Regions from separate parts of the uncultured Sulfitobacter sp. genome, predicted to be linked through region 2. Evidence: riboswitches for the same ligand, from Rfam matches in the RefSeq annotation. Region 2 holds a riboswitch; the other holds the start of a gene.

Region 1 (10,171 bases), on a different contig from region 2:
GTTCTAAAACCGGCGACGGCCTCTGGCCCCGCGTCGCGAAAGGCGCTGCGCATTCGCACGCGCTGCGCGTCCGATAATGTCTGCTCAAGCACGCGGCCTGCTTCGGTCAAGTACAAATGCCGCTCCCGCTTGTCTGATTTTCCCACCTGGCTTTCCACCAGACCATCGGCAATCAACGTGCGCAACACACGATTCAGGGACTGTTTTGTAACACCCAGCAGCCCCAACAAATTATTCACCGTTGTGCCCGGTGCCCGGTTGATAAAGTGGATCGCGCGGTGATGGGCGCGGCCATAGGCCATATCCACCAGAATTCGGTCAGGATCTGCTGTAAATCCGCGATAGGCAAAAAACATGGCCTCGATCGCCTGCCGCAGCTGTTCATCCGTTAAAAACAACAGGTTTTCACCGGAGTGAGAAGATGTGCCGCGTCCGTCTGCCATTCTTGTCTCCTGCAACTTCACATCAGAGTTTACGTCAGCCTTGTTGACTTTCCAAGTGTCAAAGGCTAACGAATCTCAGGTTTTGCGTAACAAAATGTCCATTTCAGGCGCATCTTACGCAACATTCGTAAATTATGATGACGGATCAAGGAAGGATTCACCATGGACGGTGCATATGATGATCGCGACGGCAAGATCTGGATGGATGGCAAGATGATCGATTGGCGTGATGCCAATGTCCATATTCTGACCCATGCCATGCACTATGCCTCGTCTGTATTCGAAGGTGAGCGGTGCTATAACGGCAAGATTTTCAAAGGCCGCGAACATTCGGAACGTCTGCGCAAATCCGCCGAGTATCTGGATTTCGAAATCCCCTATACCGTCGATGAAATCGAAGCTGCCAAATACGAAATGCTGCAGGCAAATGGCTGGACAGATGCTTATGTGCGCGCAGTGGCGTGGCGTGGTGCTGGCCCTGACATGGGCGTCTCTGCCGCGCGCAACCCCGTGCGTCTGGCAATCGCCGGCTGGGAATGGGGCAACTACTATGGCGACGCCAAGATGAAGGGCGCCAAGCTCGACATCTCCAAATGGAAGCGCCCCTCGCCCGAGACGATCCCCGTGCATGCCAAGGCCGCCGGTCTTTATATGATTTGCACCACATCCAAACACGCGGCCGAGGCCAAGGGATGCTCTGACGCGTTGTTCATGGATTACCGCGGCTATGTGGCCGAAGCGACAGGCGCGAACATCTTTTTCGTCAAAGACGGCGAAGTGCATACACCGCTGGCCGACTGTTTCCTGAACGGTCTGACACGTCAGACTGTAATCGGGATGCTCAAGGAAAAGGGTCTGATCGTTCACGAGCGCCGCATCATGCCGGAAGAGCTTGAAGGTTTTGAACAGTGCTGGCTGACCGGCACCGCCGCCGAGGTTACACCCGTCGGCCAGATCGCGGATTACACCTTCGAGGTCGGTGCCCTGACCCGCGACATCTCGGAAGCCTACGAACGCCTCGTCCGGATGTAGGGTGGGTGCCAACCCACCTTAACCGAACAAAACGGCGCGGTTCATCCCCGCGCCGTTTTCCGTTCCGATAGCGGCTTAATACAATGCGACAGGGTTAATCATCGCCTGCACCGTGCCTTTGATCAGCGGCTGACCCAGAACGAACATGAATTCCTTCACTCCGTCGCGCACCAATGGGCCGGTGTTCATCGTCTCAAGAATATAGATACCGTTGTCTTTCAACAGCGTGACGTGGCCATAGAAAATCTTGTCACCCTCTTTTGCTGGGATAGCCTCAAGCCCCCATGTATCCGCACCCACAGCCATCGGGTTCATCGACGCCATGTAAACCGCACCTTCGTTGTTCAAACCCGGCTCTGACGATCCCCATGCGGCAGGGTTGCTTTCCAACATGCCGTCGGTCCATCCGGTGTGGAACATGACAATATCGCCTTCATTCACCGTAATCTCTTGGGCATCCATCGCGGCCTTAATCTCGGCCTCTCCGAAATGCTCACCAGCGGCCAACACGTCTTTGCCGAAATGTTTGGCCATATCGACAATCACCGCGCGAGCAACAAGCGGCGGCACGGCGTGGGTCCCTAGTTTGGTCAGCCCGCCAATCGCTGAAATCTCTTTCTCGTCCAGACAGTTGTAGTATTGGCCGTTTTCGCCCAAATGGCCCAAACCATCCAGCTGCGATCCGATGCCGATCCATGTCTGGATGATGTCGTCGTTATAATTCCCCTCGTACCCAAAGGCAGACAGTTTCTGCCCGCCTTGCTGGTTTGGCTGTACGATCTGCAGGTTCAGCGACCGCGGTGGAAAGGCAGGCGTATCAGGACCGATCACGATACCAAGCGGCATGGATTTACCGCGTTTGATCAGTTTTGACGCCTCCAACGTCCGCTCGGTGCTGATCAGGTTGGCCGATCCGATCTGATCATCCGCGCCCCATTTCGAAGGCACACAATCCTGCGCCAAGGCGCTGCTGGCCGCAAAGCCACAGGCGATTGTCGCAACAATAATTGATTTCAATGTCATGGTACTTCTCCTCCCAGAAAATAAATGCGGCCCCTTCTTTGAGAGGTGATTCCGCATGTCCAGAGGATCAGGCTAACATGATTTCCACCCAAGCGCGCATGACGCAACGTCGGACACCCTAACTAGGTGTGCCTTGCGGGGGGCTGCTGGCCTTGGCTTTTGACCGGTCCAGCCCCAGTTGCCGTTCCCGCCAAATGATCAGCACGCCGCCGGTCATCACCAATCCGGCACCGATCAAAATGGCAGGTGTCGGTACTTCGCTAAAGACCAGCCACCCGATGAGGGTCGCAAAAATCATCGACGCGTAATCGAACGGGGCCAGCATCGAAACAGGCCCGAACCTGAAGGAGGACGTGATCATAATTTGCGAAATCCCGCCAATCAGCCCGGCGACAACCAACAAGGCGCTTACCCCAAACCCTGGCATGACCCATACAAAAGGCGACCAATTCAGGATCAATCCCAAAGGCAGCGTAAGGAAGGAAAGCACAGTCGCCGTCAGAGAAAAGAAAAACACGATCGCTGCGGTGCTATCGGTTTGCACCAACCGGCGTACGTGAATTTGCACCATGGCCCGCATGATCGACGCGCCAAGAACCATAATCGCGCCCATCGTCGCCATCTGCGACACCGCATCGCCCCCAATCGTAAAGCGCGGATAGAGCACGATCAAAACCCCCACCAAACCAACGGCAACCGCAGACAGGCGGAACAGGCGCACCCGTTCGCCCAGAAAAATCGCGGCAAAAACAACGGTGAACAACGGCGTCGCATAGCCGATTGCCGTGACTTCGGGCAACGGCAACAAGCTCAGCCCGCCAAAGGTCAGCCCCATGGCCGTGGTGCCAAACACCCCGCGCCAGACATGCCCCATCAGATTTGACGGCTCTAACCCGTGGCGCAGATCGCCGCGCTGCCAGAGCCACAAAATAATTACCGGAAAAGCAAAGAACGACCGGAAGAACACAGCCTGCGCGGCCGGGACCGTATCGGTCGCGGTCTTGATGATGGCCGCCATGGCCGTGAATAAAAAGACCGCCCCCAGTTTGAGGGCAATGGCCCGTCCCGGGCGGTGTTCAGTCATTGTTGCTGCCATACCGGATGCTTGCGCCCCTGCGGATCAAAGTTCAAGAGCCCGCGCGCGGCCTACCGAAAAATTTGAACTTTTCGGCCAGCTTAGCCGATGATGCCCTGATTTTCGCCAACCTGCCCCCGGTGCAGCAGCATATGGTCCAGCAAGACGCAGGCCATCATCGCCTCGCCCACCGGCACCGCACGGATACCAACGCAAGGATCATGGCGGCCCTTTGTGATAATCTCGGTATCCTCGCCGGATTTCGTGATTGTCTTGCGTGTGGTCAGGATGCTTGACGTCGGTTTGACCGCGAAACGCAGCACAATATCCTGCCCTGTGCTGATCCCGCCCAAGATACCGCCCGCGTGGTTTGACGAATACACAGGGCCGTCAGGGCCCATGCTGATCTCGTCAGCGTTCAATTCGCCCGTTAGCATCGCGGCAGACATGCCTTCGCCGATTTCCACACCTTTGACGGCGTTAATGCTCATCATCGCGGCTGCCAGATCGGTATCAAGCTTGCCGTAAACCGGTGCGCCAAGGCCAGCAGGGACATTGCGCGCTGTAATTTCGATAACCGCGCCGACCGACGATCCGGACTTGCGCAAACCATCCAGATAATCAGCCCAATCCGCCGCCGCTTTGGCATCCGGCACCCAAAACGGGTTCTCTTCAATCTGGTCCCAATCAAACGCATCTCGGTCAATCTTGTGGGCACCCATCTGCACCATATAGCCGGTGATTTGCAGATTTGGAGCAATCGCCTTGATCGCCTCACGGGCCAATCCGCCTGCGGCCACACGCGACGCCGTTTCCCGCGCAGACGACCGGCCACCCCCGCGGTAATCGCGAATGCCGTATTTCTGGAAATAGGTGATGTCGGCATGGCCGGGGCGGAACTTGTCCTTGATATCACCATAGTCTTTGGACCGCTGATCGGTGTTTTCAATCATCAACTGGATTGGCGTGCCGGTTGTCACCCCTTCGAACACGCCCGATAGGATGCGCACCTCGTCGGCCTCGCGCCGCTGGGTGGTGTATTTGTTCTGGCCGGGCTTACGCTTGTCCATCCAGTGCTGGATCATCTCTTCGGTAATCGTCACGCCAGGCGGGCAGCCATCAACGGTCGCACCCAAGGCAGGGCCGTGGCTTTCACCCCAAGTGGTGACGCGGAAAAGATGGCCAAAGCTGTTGATCGACATATTGGATGCTCCTTTGCCCTCCGCATTAACGGGGGTGGCGGCATGCCTCAAGGGGTTTTGGCTTGCCAAGGGCGCACAAGCCTCCTACGTCTTTGAATACCTCGGGGGGCACTGTTGTGCTGAGATTGCGAAAGCTGACCCGTAGAACCTGAACCGGTTAACACCGGCGGAGGGAAGGTCTGGACATCACTCCAACGCTTTCTGACGCCGCATTTTGGAGGATGCCATGAAGTATCTTACACTTGCTGCCACAACTTTTCTTGCCACATCGACCTATGCCGACACGCCCGAATTGGTGGTCTATACCTACGACAGTTTCGTTGCCGAATGGGGCCCCGGCCCGGTGATCGAAAAGGCGTTCGAAGAAACCTGCGCCTGCGATCTGAAATTCGTTGGCATGGGGGATGGCCCCGCATTGCTGGCCCGTCTCAAGCTTGAGGGGACGCGATCTGACGCGGATATTGTGCTGGGGCTGGATACCAGCCTGATCGCGGCGGCCAAGAAAACCGGCCTGTTTGCACCGACTGACATCAGCGCCGACTATGACCTGCCAATCGCGTGGAACGACGAAAGCTTTATCCCGTATGATTGGGGCTATTTCGCCTTTGTTCACAACACCGATATGACACCCCCCAAGAATTTTCGTGAGCTGGGCGAAAGTGATGTCAAAATCATCATCCAAGACCCACGGTCATCCACCCCCGGCTTGGGCCTGCTGATGTGGGTCAAAGAGGCATATGGCAATGAGGCACCAGCAATATGGGACGGGTTGGCCGACAATATCGTCACCGTGACCAAAGGCTGGTCCGAAGCATACGGCCTGTTCCTTGAGGGCGAGGCCGATATGGTGCTAAGCTATACCACATCGCCCGCCTACCACATCATCGCCGAAGAAGATGGAACCAAGGTCGCGGCCCCCTTTGACGAAGGTCATTACATGCAGGTCGAAGTTGTCGGCAAACTGGCGAACAGTGATCAAAGCGATCTGGCCGACGCGTTCATGGAATTCATGGTGTCGGATGCGGCACAATCTGTGCTGCCAACAACGAACTGGATGTATCCTGCGGTTATGCCAGAAGGCGGCTTGCCTGCCGCATTTGACCAAACCATCGAACCCGGAAAGGCGCTTTTGATTCCGAACGAAGCCGTCCCTGCACTCCGAAAAGAAGCGCTGGCTGAATGGCTCTCCGCCCTTTCGCAGTAAGTACGAAAACCGGGATCAGCGCGGCCGCTTTGGTGGCCCTGCTGATCCTTGCCGCAGTTTGGGCCGTTTTAACGCGCGCAGAATACGGCAGCGGCCTGGGCCCCGCTGAATGGTCTGCAATCCATTTTACCGTCGTCCAAGCCGCGCTGTCCGCCGGTATCTCAACCGTGCTGGCCGTTCCTGTTGCCCGCGCTTTGGCCCGCAGGCAGTTCGTCGGGCGCGGCCTGTTGGTGACCTTGCTGGGTGCGCCGTTCATCCTGCCCGTTATTGTCGCGGTTCTGGGCCTGCTGACCGTCTTTGGGCGGGCGGGTTGGCTCAACATGGCGCTTGCCGGTTTGAACCTGCCCACGATATCGATTTACGGGCTGCACGGGGTTGTTCTGGCGCATGTGTTTTTCAATCTCCCGCTTGCGACGCGCCTTTTGTTGCAAGCGTGGCAAACGCTTCCTGCTGAACGGTTTCGATTGGCGGGACAGCTTGATCTAACGCCGCGCGCCGTTTTCCAAACAATCGAATTGCCTATGCTAAGGCAGATTTTACCCGGAACGGCGGCACTTATCTTTGTCATTTGCCTGACCAGCTTTGCCGTCGCACTGACCCTTGGCGGTGGCCCGCGCGCCACGACCATCGAACTGGCAATCTATCAGGCGTTCCGGTTTGATTTCGACCTAAGCCGCGCCGCCTTACTCTCCTTGGTACAGCTTGTTTTGGCTGGCAGCGCCGCATTTTTTGCGTTGTGGATCATCCCAAACGTCAGCATTGGCGGCGGCCAAGACCGTCTGCGCCGACGCTGGGACGCACGGGGCGGGGTCCAACGACTGCTAGACGGCATCGTCATCACCATCGGCGCGCTGTTTTTGCTGCTGCCCTTTGGTGCCATCATCGCGCAAGGGCTGGCCGGGTTGTTGGTAACACCGGCAATCGTCTGGCAATCGGCCGTGACCTCCATCGGCGTTGCCCTGTGCAGTGTGGCCGTATTGCTGTTGCTGGCATTGCCCATGGCGGGCTGGATCGCCACCGCGAAACGCGGCAGCGTCGAGGCCATCGGCCTGTTCGGCATCGCGGCGTCCCCCCTGATGATCGGCACCGGATGGTTTATTCTGATCCACCCGGTCGCGAATCCTGTGTTATTTGCGCTGCCCGTGACGGCCTTGGTAAACGCATTGATGGCCCTGCCCTTTGCGCTGCGCATCCTTGTGCCACCCTTGCGTGACACCGTGCAGGTTTATGGGCGTCTGTCCCAAGCGTTGTCCCTGCAATGCTGGCCGTTTTGGCGTTGGGTCGTTTTCCCGCGATTGCGCCCGCAGATCGGTTTTGCGATGGGGCTGACCGGGGCGCTTTCCATGGGGGATCTTGGTGTGATCGCCCTATTCGCAGATCAAGACCACACCACATTGCCATTGCAAATGTACCGTCTTATGGGCAGCTACCAGATGGAGGCCGCAGCCGGGGCCGCGCTTATTCTTTTGGCGCTATCGCTGGGCATTTTTTGGATTTTCGACAAGGCAGGACGCGCCCATGCTCAAGCTTGAACAGGTGCTTATCACCCAAGGCAGTTTTTCACTGCGGGCCGATATGTCGATTGAACCGCAAAAGAAATATGCGGTTATTGGCCCCTCCGGTGCTGGTAAATCAACGCTGCTGGGCGCGCTGTGCGGGTTTGCCCCCATAACCGAGGGCCGATTGATGTGGCAAGGGCGCGACATCACCAATGATGCGCCCGGTGCCAGGCCAATGACGATGCTATTTCAGGACAACAATCTGTTTCCACACCTCAGCATTTTGCAGAATGTCGGGCTTGGCCTGCGCCGCGACATGCGGCTGACCGCCAGCGACAAGGCAGATGTAGAACGCGCCCTGTCACGGGTCGGACTGGCAGAGATGGCTGATAGAAAACCCGGCTCGCTGTCCGGCGGGCAGCAAAGCCGCGCCGCGCTTGCGCGCGTCTTGGTTCAGGCGCGGCCGCTCGTCCTGCTTGATGAACCATTTGCAGCACTTGGCCCCGCGTTGCGAAACGAGATGCTGGATTTGGTGCAACAGCTGGTTACAGAGACGCACGCGTCGCTGATTATGGTCACCCACGACCCGAAAGACGTGGCACGCATAGCGGATGAGGTGATATTTGTTGCGGGCGGCATCGCCCATGCCCCGCAACCCGCCAAGGCGTTGATGGATAACCCACCGGCCGAGCTGCGCAGCTATCTGGGGTAGTCAGAAAATCACCAGATAGAATGCCAGCGCAACGCCAAGCATCGCAAGATAGCCCAACAGCACATATAGCCCGTCTCGTGTGAAAAGCCCAAAGGCGAACAGTGCCACAGTGGCCCCACCCGTTGACGATGCAAAAGGTACGAATTCCAGAAACGGCCACCCGATGGGCAGGATCGTGCACATCAGCAACGTGAGTACGCGCATTGGCCCGGTAGTCATAAACTGCAACCGCTTGCCTGAATGCCGGTCAAAGAACGACGATGGCTTGCGCAGCCACCGCACGACGCTGTGCAGATGGGATGATTTCATCTGTTTGTTCAGCAGGAATTCCGGCAACCACAGCCGCTTGCGGCCCCAAAGCGCCTGCGCTGACAGGATAAATACCAAGATCGCCATAAAGGTCGACATCCCGATCACACCGGACAGGGGCGACACCAGCAACACCGACGCCAATAAAATGAACGGCGTGATCGACCGGTCGCCGAACTCGTCCAGCACGTCGCGCAATGTGACGTTTTCTTGCTCGGCGGCACTTTGCATCCCGTCCAGCAGGTCGTTCAAACTGTTGTTGGTCGCAGTCAGCATCAGACCCTCTAGATCAGCCTTCCAAGGCAAGCATCGCATTCAACCCTTCATGATATGTCGGGTATCTTGGCGTCCAACCCAACGCCTGCTTGATCAGGTCGTTCCGAACCTTTTTGCTTTCGGCATAAAAACTGCGCGCCATCGGGGTCATTTCAGCGTCTTCAATCGCAACGGCAGGCGGGATCGGGACCCCCAGCAACTTGGCCGCATAGGCGATCACATCTTGGGGTGGGGCCGGATCATCGTCGCATAGATTATAGATCGCACCGGGGTCCGGGCTGTGCAGCGATAGCTCCAACGCTTGGGCAATGTCATCCACATGGATGCGTGAAAACACCTGACCATCCTTGATGATGCGCCGTGCCGTCCCCGCGCGCACCTTGGCAAAGGGGCCACGACCGGGACCATAAATGCCCGCCAGTCGGAAAATATGCAGCGGCAGATCAGGGATAGCCTGCCAACGCGCTTCGGCCTCCACCCGCGCCTGCCCTCGTTTGGTAGAGGGGCTGAGCGGCGTGGTTTCATCCACCCAATCCCCCCCGTGATCGCCGTAAACGCCCGTGGTCGACAGATAGCCGAGCCAGCGAAGATTTGGCGCAGCTAGGGCGATATCATCCTGCACCGCGTTCAAGACCGGATCGCCATCCGGCCCCGGCCCGGCTGACACAAGAATGTTGGGAAACCCCGCCACAAGCGCCGCCAGATCGGTGCCCGGCCAGACAACGGGTTCGACGCCAGTCGCGGCTATTTGATCCGCCTTATCGGCGCTGCGCGTGGTACCAACAATGCGCCACCCTTGCGGGACCAACCGTTCTGCCAAGGCCCGCGCGCTGTACCCGTGGCCAATCGATAAAAGTGTTTTTTCCATCACAACATCACATTTCCAGCGGCAGTTTTATCCGCTTTTCTTTACTGACCAAGGCGTTGATCTGCGCGATATGTTCGGGCAGGCATTTGGTCGTAAAATCATAATTTTTAACCACATGCTGGCGTGCTGCTAACCCTAGGTAGTTGTATTTGGTGGGGTTGGCCAAGACATCAATCACCTGATCCGCCAGCGCTTGGGGCTTCAAAAAGTCACACAGCAAACCGGTTTCGCCATGGGTGATCGCCTCGCGCACGGGTGCCACATCGGACGCGACAATCGTCGCCTCCATCGACATGGCTTCAAGCAGCGACCAAGACAGCACAAAGGGCATCGTCAGATAGATGTGGCAGCGGCTGATTTGGACGACCTTCTGGTATTCAGCATACGGCAGCTTGCCCAGGAAATGCACGCGGCTCCAATCGATGTCTTTGCCAACCTCAGCCTCCATCTCGGCGCGCAGCCCGCCGGGGTGTTTGCTTTTGCCGCCATAGGACGTGTCATTGCCGCCCAGCACCAAGACCCGCGCAT
Region 2 (10,171 bases):
AACGACAACCGCCAAGACAGCAGATTTGCGCAGCACGTTAAGGATGGCCGGACCCGTGGGCATAATTTGTCAAACGATCCGCCACACGGCCCACGGCGATGTGCAGCACCACAGTCAGACAGGCTAACACGATCAAACTGGCGAACATCAGATCAATTTTGGCGCGACCATTGGCGAGCAGCATCAGATATCCCAGCCCCTTGGATGCGCCCACCCATTCGCCAATCACAGCCCCGATCGGGGCATAGACCGCAGACAACCGCAGCCCTGTACCAAGGCTGGGCAGCGCGCTTGGTATCTGGACATGGCGCATAAAGTGGTACTTTCCCGCCCCCATCGTAACCGACAAATCATGATAGCCGCGATCAATACGCGTCAGACCATCATGAAAGGCCGAGGCCACCGGGAAATAGATGATAAGAACCGTCATCACGATCTTTGACCCCATGCCGTAGCCGAACCAAAGCGTCAGCAACGGGGCCAGCGCAAAAACCGGCACCGCTTGAGTGAAAACGAGAAGAGGCAGCATAAGCCGCTCTGCGGTTTTCGACAGCGCCAGATGGATCGCGGTCGCCGCCCCCAGCACGGTGCCAAGCGTCAGGCCAAGCAGAACCTCGACGATGGTCACCCACGCGTTTTCCGCAATGATTGCACGGCTGTGATAGGCCGCCTGCGCCACGCGCCACGGCGAAGGCAGGATGAAATGCGGCGCGTTTGTCAGCATCACAACGGCCTGCCACAGCGCCAGCCCCAGCAAGACCGCAATGAAAATGTCGCGGCCCCTCATGCGGCGACCCCGCGTAAATGTGCCAACAGGCGGGTTTGGCAGGCAAGGGTTTGCGGGTCGTCAATAGCGCGCGGGGCTGGCGTGTCCGGCACTGGCCAGCATGTTGCCCCTTGGGCGGACATGATAATAATCCGGTGCCCCAAACGGGTCGCCTCTGACGGGTCGTGGGTCACTAAAAGTACGGTGCGCCCGTGCAGAACCTCGGCGGCCAAGTCCTGCATATCTGCGCGCGTCCCTGCATCAAGGGCTGAAAAAGGCTCGTCCAGAAACACAATCGGGCGATCCTCGAACAAGGTCCGCGCAAGGGCAGCGCGCTGGCGCATCCCGCCAGACAATGTGTTTGGCTTGCTCCCTAGGTGATCTGCCAGCCCGACCCGTGCCAACAGATCAGCGGCACGGGCTGTGTCTGGAGCCTCACCGCGCAGGCGGGCACCGATAACGACATTTTCGAGCACCGACAGCCATGGCAGCAGCAGATCCGATTGCGCCATATAGCTGATACGCCCCGCCAACGCCGCGCCATCCGTGGCCGCGATACTACCCGCAAACTGCCCGCCTGTTTTCAGATCAAGGATCAACCGCAGAATGGTGGATTTTCCCACGCCAGACCGCCCCAGCAGACAGGTCCACTGGCCGCCGGGCAGTTGGATATCGGCATCAAACAACAACCGCCCGTCAATGTGGTGCTGCCCTGCAAAGCTGATCCCCGGCGGCACGGTCATTGGCCGCGCAATCCCATTTGCCAAAACCCGATCTCTAGCGTCGTGGCCGTCGTGAACCGGTTTTGCAGCACAGCAGCGCGGGGGGAAGTCGCAAGGTCACCGATGCGCCGCGCAACAGCGTCATCGATCATCGCGCCGACCGATGCGCAGAGCGATTGATAATCCGGATCAGCATAGGTGTTGATCCAATCGACATAAGGCGTATCGGGGTTCTTATCCCGCGAGAGGCGCAGACCAATTTCGCCATACCCCATCACGCAAGGGGCCAATGCCGCCATCAGATCAAGGAAATCGCCCTGATGCCCCGCATCCAGCACATAGCGCGTATAGGCTAGGTTTTCGGACGCCTCAGCCGCGTCAAACAGCGTCTGTTCATCAATACCCTCTGCGGCGCAGGTTTGAACATGCAGCGCCATCTCGTGATTGACGAGCGCATCAACGGTTGCGGAACAAACCTTCATCTCATCCAGCGTTTCGGACTTTACCACGCCCAGCGACCACGCCCGCGCGAAATGCACCAAAAAGACATAGTCCTGCACCAGATAATACAGGAACGCATGGCGCGGCAGCGTCCCGTCACGCAGCCCTTCGACAAAGGGATGGTGGGTATAGTTCCGCCACGGCCCTGCCGCCTTGGCCCGCCAATGGGCAAAGGTTTTGCCATAATCGGGGGCCATCAGTCAGCCGTCACATCAATGGCAATTTGTGACACGGGGTTCTGGCTTGGGATCAACCCGGCTTCATTCAAAAACGTCTCGAATGCGGCATAGCGACCGGCGTCCATGGCGGCAGGGCGCAGCGCGAAACGTGGGATGGTATCGGCCCATGCCAATGCGTTCAGCTCGTCTTGCAATTCAGTCGAGGTGCCGGAAAACAGCGCCCAGCTTTCTTCGGGGTTGTTCACGATATACTGAGTCGCCTGTTCGGTCGCAGTCAGAAAACGGGCGATCATATCCTTGTCCATGCCGTCGCTATTCGCGACATAAATCAGCTCGTCATAGGATGGCAGGCCTTCTTCCTCGACAAAGAAACAGGTGCCTTCGATCTCTTCGATGTGCATCTGGTTCAGCTCAAAGTTCCGGAACGCGCCAATGACCGCGTCCACCTGACCAGACATCAGCGAGGGTGACAGCGACCAGTTCACGTTCACCAGTTCAACATCATCCGGCGCGACGTCGTTATGGCGCAGGATCGCGCCTAGAACCGCCTCTTCCACGCCGCCCACGGAAAAGCCGACCTTTTTACCAGCCAAATCCGCAGGGGATTTGATCGGGCCATCTGCCAGCACCAAAAGACAGTTAAGCGGCGTCGCCACCAAGGTGCCGACCCGTTTCAGGGGCAGACCTTCGTGAATTTGCAGGTGCAGTTGCGGCTGATAGGAAATCGCCAGATCCGCCTTGCCAGCGGCCACCAGCTTGGGCGGGTCGGACGGGTCGGCTGGCGCGATGGCCGTCACGTCCAGATTTTGATCGGCAAAATAACCTTTTTCCTGCGCAATAATGATGGGGCCGTGGTTGGGGTTCACGAACCAATCCAGCAGCACGGTCATTTCATCAGCAGCGATCAAGGGGGATGCCGCCAGCGATAGTGCGACGGTAAACGAGGGTAGTTTCATGTGGTTTGCCTTTCGAAGTGTACTGTGTCGCCAGCGGCAACAAGGGAGATTTCGCCAGCCCAATAGGACCGCAGATGTGTGGCAGCCTGCCAGGCCCGCAGACCGGATCGACAGGCAAAGACGGCGCGCACCCCCGCCTTTGGGGCAGCGCTTTGCTGGGTGAATTGCGCCACAGTCATGCGCTGCGCGAAGGGCACAATAGCCGTCGGGGCCTCAGCCTCATCACGCAATTCCACGACAAAGTCAGACGCCGATATGTCCGAAGCAGCGATAAAGCCAAGCGCGTCGTCAGGCTCGGGTGCGGTATCAAAACGAAAGCCGCCCGTGCGAAAGCTGTGCATGTCAAAGCTGATCAATTGCCCCAGCGGGGACGGTGATTGGCCGATCAGACAGGCAATCGCCATTTGCGCCTGCGCCGCCCCGATCAGCCCCACCGTTGGCCCCATGACCCCCGCCGTCGCACAGCTGGCCGCGCGGTCCGGCAGGTCGGGAAACACAGCGCGCAACGACGGGGCCGTGCCGCAAAATCCGCCGACATAGCCCGCAAACCCCAACACCGACGCGCTGATCATCGGGACACCCGCCGCGCGGCAAGTATCAGACAGAATATAGCTGACGGCGAAACTGTCGGCGCAATCCAGCACAAGCGTGCTACCCGCCACCAGCTGCGGCGCATTTGCGGGGTCAAGTGACTGCGGAACGGTCTGTATCTCACACTCAGCATTCAGACGGCGCAGGCTTGCCGCTGCGGCGTCAACCTTCAGCGCGCCGATATCGGTTTCGCGAAACAGAACTTGACGGTGCAGATTGCTGAGCGATACGTGATCCCCGTCCACGAGCGTCAGGTGCCCGACGCCCGCCCCCACCAAATACTGAAGCACTGGCGCGGCCAGCCCGCCTGCCCCCACGATCAACACGCTAGCCGCGCGCAGGCGCGCCTGTCCGGCAGTGCCAACCTCGGCAAGGGTTTCTTGGCGGATATATCTGCTCATCGTGTCGCCACCAGCCATGCGCGAACCCGAGCCTCGGGGCTGTCATTCAATGTGATGTCCGTTACCGCCGCCACAACATCCGCACCCGCGGCAAAGGCCCCCGCCGCGCGATCGGTGTTCATGCCGCCAATGGCAATCAACGGCGTATCCCCGATTACAGCGCGCCACGTCGTCAGCTTTTCCACACCTTGCTGATGCCATTTCATCTGTTTCAGGATCGTGGGGTATATCGGGCCAAGCGCGATATAATCGGGATGCAGATCCAGCGCGCGGGCAAGCTCGGCCTTGTCATGGGTGCTGATCCCAAGGCGCAGGCCTGCACTTTGAATGGCTGCCATATCCGCATCATCAAGGTCTTCCTGACCCAGATGGATATAGGTGCATCCCTCGTCAATCGCTGTACGCCAATGATCGTTGATAACCAGCGTACAGCCATGCTCAGCACAGATCGCTTTGGCGCGGCGGATATGGTCTCGCAGCACTTTTGGGCTGACGTTTTTCATCCGCAGTTGCACCAGCTTGATCCCAAGCGGCACAAGACGTTCCAGCCAATCGGCACTGTCAAAAATGGGGTAAAACCGATCCAGCATCATTCCAGGAACGCCTTTCCAATCACGGGCGTGGATGGGCTCGCCATATCGCGCGGTTCCATCGGGTCAGCGGCATGGGCAAGCTGCCCGGCGCTGACCGCCATCGCAAAAGCCTCGGCCATTGCCGCAGGATCGCCCGCCTTGGCCACGGCGGTGTTCAGCAATACCGCGTCAAACCCCATTTCCATCGCTTGCGCGGCCTGCGATGGCAGCCCAAGACCCGCATCGATCACCAAAGGCACATCCGGGAAATGCGCCCGCATGGCCCGTAGCCCGAAAACATTGTTCAGCCCCAAGCCCGATCCGATGGGCGCGCCCCAAGGCATCAAAACCTCGCATCCCGCCTGCAACAGCTTATCCGCGACCACCAAATCTTCGGTCGTGTAGGGGAACACCTGAAAACCGTCTTCGGTCAGAATGCGCGCCGCTTCGACCAAACCGAACACATCAGGTTGCAGGGTGTCTTCCTCGCCGATCACCTCGAGCTTGATCCACTTGGTATCGAATACTTCGCGGGCCATATGGGCGGTGGTCACAGCCTCTTTCACCGAATGGCACCCTGCCGTGTTGGGGAGAATGTGAACGCCAAGGCCCTGCACCAAGGTCCAGAAATCCTGCCCCCCGCGGTCCCGCCCGCTTTCGCGGCGCAGGGATACCGTCGCCACGCTTGCCGCGCTGCGTGTGAATGCATCGGCCAAAATCGCGGGCGACGGGTATTGCGCCGTGCCCAGCATCAGGCCGTTGGCCAGCGTCGTGCCGTAAAAATCACGCATCCCCTAGCCCCCCTGCATCGGAGCGAGGACTTCAACGCGGTCGTCTTGGGCCAAGACATGACCGGCGCGCGCCGGTGCGGCGACAAAACTGCCGTTCACCGCCGTTGCAACCTTGGCACCGCCAAAGCCGGTTCGTTCCAGCAGGTCAGCCAAGGTCGCGGCCTCGACCTCGACCTCGACCGCTTCGCCATTAAGCAGCAGTTTCATGCAATATCTCCGGTATTTTATTGTCACAAATCAGCTCGGCCACCATCCGCGCCATCGCAGGGGCCAGCAGAAACCCGTGCCGGTACAGCCCGTTGGCACAGATCAGATTTCCCCTGCGGCTGATACGGGGGAGGTTGTCTGGAAAGGCCGGGCGGCTATCGACGCCGATCTCGACCACCTCCGCCTCTCCAAACGCAGGGTTGAGCGCATAGGCGGCACTCAGCATTTCAAGCAGGGATCGGGCGGTGATACGGCGGCTATGGCCCGCTTCGATCATCGTTGCCCCGACCATAAACACACCATCCCCGCGCGGCACGACATACAGCGGCACACGCGGATGCAGCATGCGTATGGGACGGTTGAGTGTGACCTCGGGACAGGACAGGATCAGCATCTCGCCCTTAACGCCGCGCAGGTCAGAGACCCCGTCGCGCGCCTGAAACCCGCGACAATCTATGGTTAACCCGCGCTGCGCAAAATCATCCGGATCCGCATCCGCGACCTCAAACGCTGTACCATCCGCAACCAGCCCCGCGCGCAATTGTGCCAACGCCGCGCGCGGGGCCAGATGCGCCTCGCTCTCAAAGAACAACCCTTTTGTAAAACGGCCCGCCAAATCAGGTTCCAGCAGCGATATCTCATCCGCGTCAACTTCGCGAAACGCTTGGGTGCGGCGTGCAAAACGGTTCAGGTCTGCCCTGTCTCGGGCCGGTGACACAACCAGCGTCCCACAGCGGTGCACGGCGCTTGATTGAGCCGCCCACCAATCCGCAGCTTCTTGGCCCAGACGCACAACGGGTTCTTCCGCGCTTTCGCCCTCGCAAAACGGGGCAAGCATGCCGCCGGCCCACCACGAACACGCCTGCCGGCCCAGCGCCGCGTTGCGATCCACCACCCTGACATCGGCCCCGCGATCCAACAGCGCGCGAGCCACGCATAGCCCCGCAACGCCCGCGCCTATGATCGTAATCTGCCCCATCACCACTGGCCGTAAAAATGGTGCACGGGGCCGTGCCCCTTGCCGATCTGCAACTGGTCAGCCGCTGAAATTGCGCCCTGCAAATAGCGGTGCGCGACCCACACCGCGACGTCCAGCTCCAACCCCTTAGACAGGTTCGCCGCAATCGCCGCGGAATAGGTGCACCCTGTCCCGTGGGTATTACGCGTCGCCACCCGGTCTGCGGCCAGCGTCGCCAAGATGCCGCTTTCGTCGACCAAAACATCTGTGCAGGTGTTGCCCTCGGTATGGCCACCCTTCATCAAAACCGCGCCGGGCCCCATGCCGAGCAACCGCATCGCTTGCGCGGCCATGTCATCTGCCGTGCGGGCTGGTGCCTCGCCCAACAGCTGCGCTGCTTCGGGCAGGTTGGGGGTCACCAGCGTCGCAAGCGGTAATATCTTGTCGATCATCGCGTCGATGGCCGACCGCTGCAGCAGCGTGTCACCCGATTTGGCAACCATCACCGGATCAACCACAATCGGCCCGTCGAACCCCGCAATGCCCTTTGCAACCACGTCGATGATAGAGGCCGAAAACAGCATGCCCAGCTTGATCGCGCGCACATCAATGTCTGACAGAACTGCCTCGATCTGGGCCGCCACCAAATCAGCGGGCACCTCGTGGATGGCGGTGACGGTCGTCGTGTTCTGCGCGGTGATGGCGGTGATAACGCTGGCACCATGACAACCGTTCGCCGCCATCGCCTTGATATCAGCCTGAACGCCAGCACCGCCGCCACTATCTGATCCGGCGATTGTCAGGGCGATGGGGGTTTTGGGTATCATTGCGCACGTGTCTCCGTTTGGGCGGGACGTACGGACGCAAGAAAGAGCCTGCGATGTCATTCGCAGAATACCCGTTCCCTACGCCGGTATGACCCGGATCAGGTTCGACGGGTCGGTGCGTACACCTCTCAGCCCTAAGGCCCCCCGACGGATAATATTTCTGGTAGCTGACGACCTTAGAACGCGCCGACTACACTCAAGGGCGGACGCTAGTTCGGCTTTTCCAAGATCGCAATAGGCTTTTGCACAAGCGGGTCGTTAATTCTGGGAAGGGCGTAGAGGATGAGAAACCCAAGAAGCAAACCGGCCTCAAGTAGCCGAAGGCGGTAGGCCAAGGAACAGTGGTGCGGGCGGTGGGACTCGAACCCACACGGGCACAAGGCCCAACAGATTTTAAGTCTGGTATGTCTACCATTCCATCACGCCCGCAACGCCGCGCACAATAGCTTGGTTCTTGGCGGTGTAAATGGTCAGATGTCTTCTCCGACCGGTCCAAGTGGTGCGCCTTTGGCCAAAAGGGCTGCTTCTGACAGCCACGGGTTATTTTCAACGGCTACTAGCAGCTGCGCGCGGGCCTCGGGGATGCGGCCAAGCTTCATCAGGGTCAGCGCCCTGCCCGACTGTGCCGCGACGTGCAAAGGTTGTAGTTTCAAGGCAATATCCAGATCAACCAGCGCGTTTTCATAGTCTTCGCGCAGGTAAAGGATATAGGCGCGCTGGTTGTGGCCTTCGGCGTAGGCAGGGCAATAGGTCACCAGACGATCAAAGTCAGCCAGCGCGCCAACAAAGTCGAAAGCATCGCGCTTGCGCAGCCCGCGGTTCAACACTTCTTGGGCGGCATCATCAGGGGCGCGCAACCACACCTCCCACATCTTGTTTGATAGGGATTGCCCTTGTTGGAAATCACGGGCGGATCGGGATTTTTCAAAAAGCTGCGTCAGCGCGCCTGCGATATCAGGCGGGGCGGGACAGGCAGCAAAAGCAGGGCCACAGATCAAAACAAGGGCGAATGAAAGGCGCATACGACAGTGAACCGCAGTAGCGCCGTTTCAGTCAAGTCACATCTGCGAGCATGATTTCCTTAACGGCTTCCATCGCCACATAGGTCGATGTGTTCGACACATAGGGCAGCGTGGTGATCGTTTCGCCCAGAAAATTCCGATAGGCCGCCATATCGCGGGTCCGCACCTTTAGCAGATAATCAAAGCTGCCCGCGATCATGTGAACCTGTTCAATCTCGTGCACCTTAAGGACGGCGGCGTTAAACGCCTTTAGCGCGACTTCCCGCGTGTCGCTCAGGCGGACCTCGACAAATGCAACGTGATCAAGCCCCAGCCGGATCGGATCCAGCAGCGCGCGGTAGCCCAGAATAACGCCTGCAATCTCAAGCCGGCGCAGACGCGCCTGAGTGGGGGATTTCGACAGACCGATCCGCTTGGCAAGGTCAGTGATGCTAATCCGCCCGTCTTCGGCCAGAACCGTTAGAATCGCCGCGTCAAAGCGGTCCATCTTGAAATCATCATTTGTCACGTCGAACACCCAATTTTAAATCGGTTTGCCTATCAAAATGCCGGCAATCAGTCACTCTTACTTCAAATTGCGCGCTAGACTAGTCCAATTAAACATAGGAGCCTAAAATGGCACGTGATTCTTCCCCGATTTTGCGTCATCAGATCGATGCAGGCACCTACGCCGATCAGGAACATGTTCTGCGTGAACTGATCCGCAACACCCAGCTATCACCTGAGGATCGGGTAGAGATCACCAAAGACGCTGCTGACATTGTGCGCGCCATTCGCAACCACACCGCCCCCGGCCTGATGGAAGTATTCCTTGCTGAATACGGCCTGTCCACGGATGAAGGCGTGGCCCTGATGTGTCTGGCCGAGGCGCTGTTGCGCGTGCCTGATGCCGATACCATTGATGCGTTGATCGAGGATAAAATCGCCCCCTCAGACTGGGGGCGCCACATGGGGCATTCAACATCACCGCTGGTGAATGCATCGACTTGGGCGCTGATGCTGACGGGGCGCGTTTTGGATGATGAACAGCCCGGCCCCGTGCGCCACATCCGCGCCGCGATCAAACGTCTGGGCGAACCCGTGATCCGCACAGCAGTCAGCCGCGCGATGAAGGAAATGGGCCGCCAGTTTGTTCTGGGTGAAAACATAAATGCCGCGATGGAACGCGCCAAAGGCATGGAGAAAAAGGGATATACCTATTCCTATGACATGCTGGGCGAAGCGGCCCGTACCGAAGCCGATGCCAAGCGTTATCACCTAAGCTATAGCCGCGCGATTTCGGCCATTGCGGTGGCCTGCACTCACAAGGACAGCCGCAAAAACCCCGGTATCTCTGTCAAACTATCCGCGCTGCACCCCCGCTATGAGGTCGCACAGGAAGCATCCGTTATGCGCGATCTGGTGCCGCGTCTGCGTGCGCTGGCCCTGCTGGCCAAATCCGCAGGCATGGGGCTGAATGTCGACGCAGAAGAGGCCGACCGACTGGGTCTGTCCTTGGATGTTATCGAAAAAGTGCTGTCCGAGCCTGCGTTGTCCGGATGGGCGGGTTTTGGTGTTGTTGTTCAGGCCTATGGCCCGCGCGCCGGTGTGGTGATTGACGCGCTCTATGACATGGCCATCCGCCACGACCGCAAAATCATGGTCCGTCTGGTGAAAGGGGCCTATTGGGACACCGAGA

What was found. Region 2 has a riboswitch for thiamine pyrophosphate ahead of thiD (bifunctional hydroxymethylpyrimidine kinase/phosphomethylpyrimidine kinase). Riboswitches for the same ligand answer to the same signal wherever they lie in the genome.
Region 1: another riboswitch for thiamine pyrophosphate. It lies ahead of thiB (thiamine ABC transporter substrate binding subunit); the one in region 2 lies ahead of thiD (bifunctional hydroxymethylpyrimidine kinase/phosphomethylpyrimidine kinase).

What each region holds. Positions count from the first base shown of each region.
Region 1 is NZ_CAXHZD010000001.1:624,852-635,022, reverse strand. It holds gene AADJ11_RS03055 (MarR family transcriptional regulator) at 1-443, opposite strand, end outside; gene AADJ11_RS03050 (branched-chain amino acid aminotransferase) at 606-1,475, shown strand; gene AADJ11_RS03045 (cyclase family protein) at 1,551-2,498, opposite strand; gene AADJ11_RS03040 (DMT family transporter) at 2,617-3,594, opposite strand; gene aroC (chorismate synthase) at 3,675-4,775, opposite strand; TPP riboswitch at 4,868-4,967, shown strand; gene thiB (thiamine ABC transporter substrate binding subunit) at 5,002-5,979, shown strand; gene AADJ11_RS03025 (thiamine/thiamine pyrophosphate ABC transporter permease ThiP) at 5,955-7,511, shown strand; gene AADJ11_RS03020 (ATP-binding cassette domain-containing protein) at 7,498-8,190, shown strand; gene AADJ11_RS03015 (exopolysaccharide biosynthesis protein) at 8,191-8,775, opposite strand; gene AADJ11_RS03010 (SDR family oxidoreductase) at 8,789-9,643, opposite strand; gene AADJ11_RS03005 (glycosyltransferase family 4 protein) at 9,651-10,171, opposite strand, start outside.
Region 2 is NZ_CAXHZD010000002.1:481,563-491,733, reverse strand. It holds gene AADJ11_RS08700 (ABC transporter permease) at 38-787, opposite strand; gene AADJ11_RS08695 (ABC transporter ATP-binding protein) at 784-1,509, opposite strand; gene tenA (thiaminase II) at 1,506-2,186, opposite strand; gene AADJ11_RS08685 (ABC transporter substrate-binding protein) at 2,186-3,124, opposite strand; gene AADJ11_RS08680 (HesA/MoeB/ThiF family protein) at 3,121-4,116, opposite strand; gene AADJ11_RS08675 (thiamine phosphate synthase) at 4,113-4,709, opposite strand; gene AADJ11_RS08670 (thiazole synthase) at 4,706-5,479, opposite strand; gene thiS (sulfur carrier protein ThiS) at 5,483-5,686, opposite strand; gene thiO (glycine oxidase ThiO) at 5,670-6,665, opposite strand; gene thiD (bifunctional hydroxymethylpyrimidine kinase/phosphomethylpyrimidine kinase) at 6,665-7,471, opposite strand; TPP riboswitch at 7,530-7,628, opposite strand; tRNA gene AADJ11_RS08650 (tRNA-Leu) at 7,814-7,900, opposite strand; gene AADJ11_RS08645 (hypothetical protein) at 7,942-8,493, opposite strand; gene AADJ11_RS08640 (Lrp/AsnC ligand binding domain-containing protein) at 8,525-8,980, opposite strand; gene putA (bifunctional proline dehydrogenase/L-glutamate gamma-semialdehyde dehydrogenase PutA) at 9,109-10,171, shown strand, end outside.